One region of the Leptodesmis sp. genome, then DNA from elsewhere that is predicted to be linked to it. Evidence: riboswitches for the same ligand, from Rfam matches in the RefSeq annotation. Region 1 holds a riboswitch; the other holds the start of a gene.
The links. Region 1 has a riboswitch for cobalamin ahead of ACUVQO_RS12015 (energy-coupling factor ABC transporter permease). Riboswitches for the same ligand answer to the same signal wherever they lie in the genome.

Region 1 (5,767 bases):
TGCTTCATACTGTCCCATGCGGTAGAAGGCGTTTCCCCGGTTGTACCAGGCATCTGGGTAATCGGGCTGAAGGGCTAAAACTGCGTCATAGGCGGAGATGGCAGCATTATAATCCTGCTGCTTGTTGAGATACAGCCCTTTTTGAAACAAGAAAACGACTTCTATCTCTTGAAAATCTGTCATGGTCTCTAGCTTCTGGGTGACGGATGTGCAGGGATTTGGTCTATCAGTATGGATTTAAAGTGCCCTCAGCAAAACAAGGATGAACAGGAGAAATAGGACTCTCTTAAAAAAATAGGGGGTGTGCACTTCAGGACGGTTGGTTGGGGTTTGGAGGCTGCCGATGATGAATCAAGGAACGAAACTTGGGGTTAAAAACAAGGGTACTAAAATCAGCATCAATTTTAGCGAGAGCACGATACAGAGTAGGATTTAACTTGAGTGCGCGGTGCAAATAATGCAAGGCCATTTCACTGTGCCCTTGGATGGCATAACAACGAGCTTTGTTATACCAGGCATCGGGATTATTGGGATGTACTTGTAAAGATTGGTCAAAGCACGCGATCGCTTGATTTAACCGCCCCAGCTTTCTCAAGACCATACCCTGGTAATTCCAGGCGTAGTGACAACTGGGTTTAATCTGCAACGCTTTATCGAGACTTGCCAATGCCGCATACAGGTAGCCCAGATGAGTCAGAGCTTTACTGCGGTGATACCAGGCTTTATAGTTGTTTGGTGTTATTTCTAATGCCCGATTAAAGCTGGTTAGTGCTTCCTCATAGCGCTGCAGATGGATTAAAGCATTGCCCCGGTTATACCAGACTTTGGCATCTCTGGACTGTAGTTTTACTGCCTTATCTAACTGAGAAACGGCTTCCTCGTATCGTCCCAGTTTCGCCAGCACGATCCCCTTGCCATGCCATGCTGGATAATGCTCCGGATTCACTTTCAAGGCTTGATCAAAATTAGCGATCGCTTCCTGAAATTGCTCCAAGCGCTCCAGGGCATATCCACGGTAAGTCCAGATTTCATACAGATCAGGTTGAACTGACAGTAGATCATCGTAACGGTTAATAGCTCCTTGATAAGCGTCCACCGTCTGCAGCAAATTGCTACCAGGATGCCAAATTGCAGGATCAGAGGGTTGAGCCATAAAACCGGGTGCCTAAGGAGGGGTGCCACTTTAGAGTTGCCCGTTGGTGGGGGGAACTAACTAAAGATTCGGTTAAGGGAAACGAGTGGAGGAGTGGGTGGGTCGGTGAGTGGATAGGTGGGAGAGCGGCGATCGGGCGCTGGGCAGGGTTAATTCCAGCAACCTTGCAAAGGGTTAAGCAACATCGTCTGGAATTGTGCAATATGGTAAGCTGAGGGTCACGATTTGGTTCTAACGGGGAGCAGCCGTTAGAGGAAACAGGGAAAGAGTAGTGTAAATCTACCGCTGTCCCGCAACTGTAATTGAGGATGACGAACTATCTTCATTAGCCAGGATGCCTGCCATTTCGTATCACCATTCTTCAATCAATCTGCGAGGTACAGTTTGAACATACAACATCGTCAATGGGCCAGCCTGGGATTAATGGCTGGCCTAAGTTGTTATTTGGTTTTAGCGTCTGCCAACCCTGCGGCGGCGATGCACATTGCGGAAGGCTTTTTGCCCGTTCAGTGGGCGGTTTTGTGGTGGATCGTTTCATTACCCTTCCTGGTTGTTGGGGTGCAATCGCTGGCTCGCATTACCAGCACTTATCCAGAACTGAAATTGCTGCTGGCCCTGGTGAGTGCTTTCACCTTTGTTCTTTCGGCTTTAAAGATCCCGTCTGTCACTGGCAGTTGTTCTCACCCAACTGGGACGGGGCTGGGGGCAATTTTGTTTGGCCCCTCGGTGATGACAGTGCTAGGAGGCTTAGTGCTGTTATTTCAGGCCGTTCTGTTGGCCCACGGTGGCCTGACAACCCTGGGTGCCAATATGTTTTCAATGGCTATTGTTGGCCCCTTTGCGGCGTATTTTGTTTATCGCCTCTTATTGAGAACCGGACGAACCAGGGTAGCTATTTTTTGTGCCTCTGCTCTGGCAAACCTACTCACCTATGTCACAACTTCTGTTCAGCTAGCCCTGGCTTTTCCAGCAGTCAGTGGCGGCTTTACGGCATCATTTCTCAAATTTGCAGGCATTTTTGCCGTCACTCAGATTCCGCTGGCGATCACTGAAGGGCTGCTCACGGTGCTGGTGTGGAATTGGCTGCAATCTTACGCCAAGCAAGACCTTGAAACCCTCAAGCTGCTCAGACAGGAATCCTAAAGTTATGTCAAAATCTGCTTCTCCAGACTCTTTCCCGAAGTTTCAGAACTGGCTGTTAGCGATCGCCGTGATGCTGCTCGCTGTCTTGCCGTTGATCTTTGTACGAGGAGAATACCGTGGTTCGGATGACCAGGGTGAGAAAGCCATTAGTGAGCTTCATCCGGACTATGAACCCTGGTTTCAGCCCTTTTTTGAACCTGCCAGCAGTGAAATTGAAAGTTTGCTGTTTGCTAGTCAGGCAGCATTAGGAGCCGGGGTAATTGGTTATGTGATTGGGCTTTATAAAGGGCGCACTCACCAACAAGCTCAATCTAAGCAGTCGGATTCGCGACTTTCCGAATGAGCTATCCAATCGACAGTCTGGCTTATACGAATCGTTTGCGCTGGTTGCCACCCGGCCAAAAGGTTGCTTTTGCCCTGCTGTTGCTGCTGCTCTCCCTCATTTGCCAGCCGCTGGTTCAGGGGCTGATTAGCCTCTGGGTTCTGCTCTGGGTTGTGGGTTACGCAAATATTCCAGGAAAAATTTATGGTCAGTTATTAGCGCTGCCTCTGGGCTTCTGCTTGACCAGTCTGCCAGCTTTCATCCTGAGCGGCGTTAGCGAGGCAGCCAGTCAGTCCGTGCAGTGGGATGTCTGGCGAGGATGGCATATTGGCAGTATTTATCTCTACGTCAGTCAGACTGGACTGCATCAAGTAGGGTTGCTCCTGCCTCGTACCCTCGCTACCACCAGCAGTATGTTTTTCATGCTCCTGACCACGCCCTTTATTGAAGTGGTGCAGTTGCTGCGGCGATTACGCTGCCCGACCATCCTGGTTGAGTTGCTCTTGCTCATGTATCGATTGATTTTTACCCTCTTGGCGATCGTGGATGAACTCTGGACAGCACAACATTCTCGCTGCGGCTATCGCACCTGGCGACGGGGAATGTACAGTCTGGCTATTCTTGTCGGGCAGTTACTGGAGCGAGCGCTTTTAAGTTATCACCATATGTCCCTAAGTTTGGCGGCACGTGGATTTAGTGGGGAACTGGGTGTCTGGCGTTCTCCTCCCTACAAACCATCGCTGCGCTACAGTCTGGAAGCTGCGATCGGCTGCGTTATTCTGGTTATGCTAAATCTCATGCTCCATTAGCCCCAAGGGCTGGTTTATGTCCGAATGGATTCTGGAATTTATTGATGTGTCCTATAGTTACCCCTATAGTCGTCAAGCTGCGATTCAGGGGTTAACCCTGAGAGTGCCAACTGGCAAAAAATGTGGGCTGATTGGTCAAAATGGGTGCGGCAAGACGACGTTCTTTTTGCTGGCCAATGGTCTTTACCAGACGCAGCACGGGGTTATTCGCTGGCGGGGACAACCTATTCACTACGATCGCACCTTTTTAACCCAGTTGCGCCAGCAGATTGGGTTAGTGTTTCAAAATCCGGAGCATCAGTTGGTGTTTTCTACGGTCGAAGAAGATATTTCCTATGGGTTATGCAACCTCGGTCTACCCATACCCGAAGTTGCTCGACGAGTCCAGCAGGCGATCGCCCAATTTGATCTGAGCGAACTGGCTCATCAACCCATTCACCATCTCAGCTTGGGGCAAAAGAAGCGGGTATCGCTGGCCGATGTCATGGTGCTGCAGCCGCAGCTCCTTTTACTGGATGAACCGACAGTCTATCTGGATGCCCGTCACACACAAGACCTGATTGGACAACTGCAACAGATTCATTTGGCTGGAACGACGATCGTGTTAGCCAGCCATGATCTTGACTTTCTGTACCGTTGGGCAGATTGGATTTTTGTCATGGATCAGGGGCAACTGGTTCTGGAAGGCCCACCCCAAAGCGTTTTTGCCCAACGACAAAGATTGGAACAATTGCAGCTTGGCATACCGCTGGCGATTGAGTTGATTGATCGAATTAAGGCGATCGTTGAAGAAATGCATGCCCAGCGATCGAACCATCCCAATTCCACCAACGGTTGAAAGCCATTGTGGCGAGTTTGGGCTGATCTGCTGCTGCCGAGTTGAGTCATTCAAAAGAAATCCCAACAAAAGGGCGGCTCTGCTTGCCAGGCATGATCCAGTTGAGCCAGCAAGGAGTCGTCACCCTCGACTGCCAACTCTCCAGTCCACAAGAGATCCCGCGATCGTCGCACACCGCAAAATAACTGAGTTAAATGCTCGATGGAAAGTTTTACGATCGGGCCAGGGTGATCCTCGATGGGGTGGATCTGTCCGTCCCTGAACTCAAATCCCAGAGTTTGTTGGCCAAAAAGGGGAATCTGCTGCTCTCTGGCCGCTTTCAGGGCATGTTCTAGCATCAGGCGGGCAACTCGCTGCCCCCGCCGATGAGGAGCTACGGCTACACCGCCAATTCCCATAATGGGCACTTCCTGTCCCTCGAAAAAAGCGGTGAAGTCCAGCTGGGTATAAACGCCGATCCCCTGATCCGTTTCATCTTCCACAGCCAGAAACAGCTTTCGTCCAGGCAAATTCACCGTATCACCATACCACTGCTGAATTGCCTCGTTCGATTGCAGAGGAGCAAAGGCAAGGCGATCGAGGTTGACAATTTGTGATAAATCACTGTCTTTGGCTGGACGCACAGTAAGGCTGGCAAGAGCAGGCATATTCCGGTGGGAAAAATTTTTACTACCAAATTTTCGGGACGAACGGCGATTCACCCGACCCAAGAGTTTCACTTTTAATTCATCAATTCAATGAATTCATTAATTCATTGGTGAATTCATTGGTGTCTTGCAGGGGGCATCTTTGTCAAAGTTGCGACAAATCGGCACAAAAATGCAGGTCTTACGGGGTAACGGAGGGGAAGCCGCATTGAGAGCAACTTTTAATTACTGATAATCGTCGATCAATGCCAGGACGTTTGCAAGTCCATAATCTCAAAATTATTTAGGAAAAATTATTTAGAGCTACTTCACCGCAACGACATCTTTTCTGCCTATACGGGTTTTGGCGACGGCATCAGCCAGGGTTCGCAGGAGGGTGGTGGTGGTGGTAAAGTCGATACAGCCGTCGGTAATGCTCTGACCGTAGGTGATCTGGCTCAGGTCTTTGGGAATGGGTTGGTTGCCTGCAACAAGATGGCTTTCTAGCATCACGCCCATGATGTGGGGAGAACCAGCCAGTACTTGATCAGCCACACTTTGCAGGGCGATCGGTTGACGAGTGTAGTCTTTCCCCGCATTACCATGGCTGCAATCGATCATGACTCGTGAGTTCAGGCCCTTCTGAGCAATTTCGGCAACCGCTTTTTCGACGTGGGCGGCATCATAATTGGGGCCATCCTTGCCACCCCGTAACACCAGATGAGTATCAGGATTGCCAGTCGTGGTGACGATGCTGGCTAAGCCATGGGAATTGATCCCCAAAAAGCGGTGGGGGTGACTGGCGGATAGCATCCCGTTAATCGCGATATGGCAACTGCCATCTGTACCGTTCTTAAAACCAACGGGCATGGAGAG
Region 2 (5,767 bases), on a different contig from region 1:
ATCTTTCTAACGATCGGGCGGCAAGAACTCGCTGCCTTTGCCCATCTGCAAGATCTTTGGTTCCTGATGCGAATGATTGATCCGCCTCTGCTCAATGCCGCTGTACCCCCCGGAAAGCTCCTGCTGGAACGGGGACCGTTTTCACTTGACAATGAGCGATCGCTGTTGCAACAGTACGAGATTGGGGCGATCGTTAGTAAAAACAGTGGTGGAAATGCCACCTATGCCAAAATTATTGCCGCACGGGAGTTAGGAATTCCGGTTGTGATGATCCAGCGTCCACCCATTCCACCAGGAGACATCGTTGCAGATATAGAGAGTGCTTTGTCGTGGCTCAAAAATATGTTGTCGCGATTCGATAAATAGTTAGCTAATATGCCCTATCACCCGCTGCAACTAACCTCAAACTTAGATGGTGAACCTTTCACTTCATAGACTATATTTTCAGCCTCGTGGTTTATCCTTTTACCACAGCCCACTGTGTCACAGGTGCCATTGCTTTCCAGCCCAGGAATTTTCCAACAGGTTCCGTCCGCTGAATGGCAATGCGGGTCAGGGTTCCGCCCAACTTGCCTTGCCACTGAAAGAGTATGTGTTCGCTCTCGACTGTAACCGCATTGGCAACCAAGCGACCACCGGAACGAAGCGCTTTCCAGCAGGTCTCCAACAAATCTGGTGTGGTGAGTCCACCGCCAATGAAAATGGCATCCGGTTCTGGTAAATCTTTGAGGACGTTTGGGGCCGCCCCAACCACAATTTGCAGATGGGGAACGCCTAAAGCTGTTGCGTTATCGGCAATGTATTGCAGACGATCGGGGTGTTGTTCAATGGCGATCGCACGACACCGGCGATCGCTGCGTAGCCATTCAATAGCGATCGAACCACAGCCTGCTCCTACATCCCATAACAGTTGTCCGGGTAATGGCGCAAGGGTAGATAGTGTGATCGCGCGAACTTCTCGTTTGGTTAATTGTCCGTCGTGGCGGTAGGTAGTGTCGGGAATGCCGGGAAGGCGGTGGGCATGGGGAGTTGGGAGCGGGGAGTGGGCGTGAATGGCAATAGTGTTGAGATCGGCAAGGTCGGTGATCGTCCAGTCGGAGGCAATGCCTTCAGTGATCCGTTCGTGAATGCCGCCCATGCGTTCTAGAACTGTGATTTGACTGTCGCCATAGCCCTGTTGGGTTAGCAGTTGAGCGACCGTGCTGGGGGTCGTTTTGTCGGCACTGAGGAGCAAAATCTTGGCACCAGGGTAAAGCACAGCGTTTAAGAGAGCCAGATCGCGCCCACAGAGACTGAGGGTTTCCACCTCGGTGAGCGACCAACCCAGACGGGCACAGGCGAGGCTAAAGGCAGATGGAGCGGGAACAATCATCATTTCCGTGATGGGGATGTGGCGGCTCAGGGTTACGCCAATGCCATAACACATCGGATCACCACTAGCCAGTATACAGACCGACTGACCCCGACGCTGAGTGATCTGCTGTACCGAGTCTGCGATTGGGGAAGTCCAGAGTAGCTTTTCGCGTTTATCCTCTGAAGGTAATAGGGCAAGATGGCGTTCTCCACCGACGATCAGAGTGGCTTGAGCCAGGAGCGATCGTCCTACTGGACTGACTCCGGCTAGCCCATCCTCGCCAATCCCTACGATTGATAGCCACTTTTGCATCACATCACTCCTTAATATTCCGCAATAGAGGACTAGGCTTTTTACTTGCTAATCGCTGAGTTATGAGCCTACAAAGTCGGCTAAAATTTTTGACGGGTGACTAGCGCAATGGCAGTGCATTGGACTCTTAATTCGCTGGTTTTGGGTTCGAATCCCAGGTCATCCATTTAATCAAAACATTAACGAGGCTTTTCTGTAGATGGGTTGCACGGGGTTTGCTCCATATCCGCCTTGCCAAAAAGCCGAAAAGCTCCAGCGAATTAAGAAAAATTTGAGAATTAGAGTTCTGTTTCTTCAGTGTGCTATATTACATGGGCTTGAGGCTGGGAAAGTCCGGTGCGATTTCGGTACTGTGCCGCAACTGTAATGCGATTTTAGATTGAAACCATACCGTTCAATCAGAAATTCAGAATATTAAGTCTAAAATAGATCGAGTCAGAATGCCAGTCTCAAGTACGTCTTGAAGGGGCGTTATCTGATCAACTCTCTGCGTTGCACGGAGGAGGCTACTTTGATTTGGCTGCTTGAACCGAATGTTTGCCCAGGATTGTTTTATGGCACCCTAGCCCAGGACGGATTCTTAGTTCGGATTCGCATCCCTGGTGGGAGATTAAATTCTCAGCAAGGACAAGCGATCGCAACTCTGGTGGAACAATGGGGCAGCGCAGCGATCCAGATAACGAATCGAGCCAACTTACAAATTCGAGCCGTTCACACCGCCCCGACTGCCGACGTTTTTCAGACCCTGCAGACACTGGGGCTTGCAGCTCAAAATCCCAGGATTGATCATCTCCGCAACGTGATGACCAGCCCCACAGCGGGCATTGATCCACAAGAATTAATTGATACTCGTCCATGGGTGCAAGCACTGGATGATTACATTCAATGCCATTCAGAACTGGCTGATTTGCCTGCCAAATTTAGTATTGGGATTGATGGAGGAGGCACAGTTGGAATTGGTACTCGGTCAGAAATTCCGTGGGAGCATCGTTACAACGAGATTCAGCTTTCGGCAGTTCTGGGAAGCGGAGAATGGGGAATGGAGAGGGGGGAATGTCAGACTCCCAGCTTCCGACTTCCGACTTCCGACTTCCAAACCGTCTACTTTCAGTTGGCATTGGGTGGTGATAAACAGTTGTGGGACACGCAGGTGTTGATTCAACCCGATCAGTGTGTCTCTGTCGTAGCAGCCTTGGTAAAGGGCTATCTGGATTATGTGAATCAGTCGCCGCGTCTACAGAAAAAGCCCCGAATGAAACATCTGCTGCAAGATTGGGGCATAGAGCGCTATCTCCGGCAGGTGAATCAGTGTCTATCCCGTCCACTCCGCCCAGCGACAGCCTGCCCCCCTCCCTTGCCGACGCAGCGATATGCCCATCTGGGGGTTCATCCCCAACGACAACCTGGCTTGTTTTATATCGGCATTCATCTGAGTTTAGGGCAACTGACCGCAATACAACTGCGAGAGTTGGTGCAACTGTCCAAAACCTTTGGTAGCAGTGAGCTGCGCCTGACCCCCTGGCAAACCATTTTGCTGCCGGATATTCCCGATCAATACGTGACTGAAGTATTGCAAAACCTTGCGGCATTAGGATTCTCAGTGTCCGACAATCGGGTTGCTGCGGCGATAGCGAAGCGCTGCTGCGAAGCGCAGATCGTGGCGTGTGGCGGTAAACCGGGCTGTGCTGCCTCAAAAACGCAGACTCAAACGCATGCAATCGCCCTTTCCAAGTCCTTTAATCAACACCTGGCGTTAGAATGTCCCGTCAACATTCATCTAACAGGATGTCCCAAATCCTGTGCCCAACCCAGTCCGGCTGAAATTACCCTGTTGGGCACAACGATTGAACAGTCCGGTGAAACTGTAGAAGGCTATCAGATTTATGTAAGTACGAATCTATACTCCTGTGGCAATTCGAAGCAAGAAGCCATTCAACATTATCTGGGCGAAGTGACTGCTACTGAATTGCCATCACAAATAGAAAAACTGCTGACGCTATATCAACAACACCGACGAACGTCAGACGAATCCTTTGGAGAATTCGCAACTCGATTTTCAATTCCAACGATTAAACAATTGATAACTTCCCCGAACCTTTAGAACTTGATGATTAGAATTTGATGATATTAAAACTCGCATGATGGACTATATTCGCAACGGTGAGGATATCTATAGCAAATCCTTTGCCATCATTCGCGCAGAGGCTAGTTTAGAAAACTTATCTGAGGATTTGGCGCAGGTGGCAGTGCGGCTGATCCATGCCTGTGGCATGACGGATATTGTGCAGGATCTCGTGGCTTCACCCGATGTAGTACAAGCAGGACGAGAGGCTCTAATTGCAGGGGTGCCCATATTGTGCGATTCGCAAATGGTGGCAAATGGCATTACGCGCAAGCGACTTCCTGCGAATAATGAGATTATTTGCACCCTGAATCAGCCTGAAGTTTTAGCGATTGCCCAGCGCATCAACAACACGCGATCGGCAGCGGCAGTGGATCTCTGGAAACCTTACCTGGCTGGGGCTGTTGTGGCGATCGGCAATGCCCCAACAGCCCTGTACCGTCTGCTCGAACTACTGGATGAGGGAGCACCCAAACCTGCATTGATCTTGGGCTTTCCGGTTGGCTTTGTCGGAGCTGCCGAATCGAAAGCAGAACTGGCGGCCAATAGTCGTGGTGTTCCCTTTATCACGCTCAACGGTCGGCGGGGTGGGAGTGCGATCGCCGCTGCTGCCGTCAATGCTCTAGCCCAGGAGAATGAACTATGAACACTGGTAAACTCTACGGCTTAGGCATTGGTCCAGGTGACCCCGAACTGCTGACACTGAAAGCTCACCGGATTTTGACCTCCGTTCCTGTGATTGCCTACCCGACCTTAGAGAACGGCAAAGTTTTGGCACGGGCAATCGTGGCTGATTTCATTCGTCCCGACCAGATTGAAATTCCGATGCCGCTGCCCTTTAGCGTGGAGCGATCGTCTCAACCGTACTACGATATTGCCGCCGAGAAAATCGCTGAACATCTGAGCGTCGGGCGAGACGTGGCCGTGCTGTGCGAGGGAGAACCTATGTTGTATGGTACGTTCATGTATTTGTTTCAGCGGTTAGCATCGCGATTTCCCACCGAAGTCGTGCCAGGAATTTCGTCCACCACAGCCAGTGCCGCCATGTTAGGGGTGCCCATTACCTTTCGCAATGATGTATTGAGCATTATGCCTGCAACATTGGATGCAGAAACATTGCGCGATCGCCTTGCTGTGGTAGATGCAGCCGTCATTATCAAATTGGGTAGACATTTTGCCAAAGTCCGCACCATTCTGGATCAACTCGGTTTACTCGATCGCGCCCTCTATATCGAACGAGCCACTCAACCCAACCAGCGAATTGTCGCCATTACCGAGATTGATCCAGCCGAGGTTCCCTACTGGTCGCTGATTCTGATTCCTAGCCAAACCCAACCCCAATGAAACCGTTGATAATGAATAGGGAGTAGGGAGTAGGCGAGAACTAATTCCATTCCCGATTCCCCACTTTCCATTTCCGATTCCCCATTTGCCATGACTTCTACTCTTCCGTTCATCCGCTCTCAATTACCAACTCTGGAAAATGGCGATCGCCTAACGCGTTTCGAATTTGAGCGCCGTTACCATGCCATGCCAGAAATCAAAAAAGCCGAATTGATTGAAGGAGTCGTCTACATGGCATCGCCGCTGCGCCTTAGATCCCATGCTGAACCCCACGGATGTTTAATTACTTGGTTGGGGGTTTATCAAGCCGCTACACCCCCAGTGGAAATGGGAATTGAGCCAACAGCGCGGTTGGACATTGACAATGAACCTCAACCCGATGGTGTTTCGCTGATTCGTCAAGCCAATGGCGGACGTTCGATACTCAGCGATGATGGTTATTTGGAAGGTGCGCCGGAATTGGTTACCGAAATTGCTGCTAGTAGCGTCAGTATCGATCTGGGGGGATAAAAAGCGGGCTTATCGACGGAATGGCATTCAAGAATATATTGTTTGGCAAGTCTTTGATCAGAAGATTGATTGGTTCACGTTGCAAGACGGAGATTATGTTTCGTTGCAACCGGATCAACAGAGAG

Region 2: another riboswitch for cobalamin. It lies ahead of cobG (precorrin-3B synthase); the one in region 1 lies ahead of ACUVQO_RS12015 (energy-coupling factor ABC transporter permease).

The regions. Positions count from the first base shown of each region.
Region 1 is NZ_JBRAGO010000047.1:25,881-31,647, reverse strand. It holds gene ACUVQO_RS12025 (tetratricopeptide repeat protein) at 1-183, opposite strand, end outside; gene ACUVQO_RS12020 (tetratricopeptide repeat protein) at 311-1,153, opposite strand; cobalamin riboswitch at 1,363-1,513, shown strand; gene ACUVQO_RS12015 (energy-coupling factor ABC transporter permease) at 1,538-2,296, shown strand; gene ACUVQO_RS12010 (energy-coupling factor ABC transporter substrate-binding protein) at 2,301-2,639, shown strand; gene cbiQ (cobalt ECF transporter T component CbiQ) at 2,636-3,427, shown strand; gene ACUVQO_RS12000 (energy-coupling factor ABC transporter ATP-binding protein) at 3,444-4,265, shown strand; gene ACUVQO_RS11995 (GNAT family N-acetyltransferase) at 4,316-4,984, opposite strand; gene ACUVQO_RS11990 (3-deoxy-7-phosphoheptulonate synthase) at 5,216-5,767, opposite strand, start outside.
Region 2 is NZ_JBRAGO010000011.1:48,073-53,839, forward strand. It holds gene ACUVQO_RS04140 (cobalt-precorrin-6A reductase) at 1-366, shown strand, start outside; gene cbiE (precorrin-6y C5,15-methyltransferase (decarboxylating) subunit CbiE) at 458-1,666, opposite strand; tRNA gene ACUVQO_RS04150 (tRNA-Lys) at 1,761-1,832, shown strand; cobalamin riboswitch at 1,970-2,132, shown strand; gene cobG (precorrin-3B synthase) at 2,178-3,767, shown strand; gene ACUVQO_RS04160 (precorrin-8X methylmutase) at 3,805-4,434, shown strand; gene ACUVQO_RS04165 (precorrin-2 C(20)-methyltransferase) at 4,431-5,132, shown strand; gene ACUVQO_RS04170 (Uma2 family endonuclease) at 5,223-5,642, shown strand; gene ACUVQO_RS04175 (Uma2 family endonuclease) at 5,566-5,767, shown strand, end outside.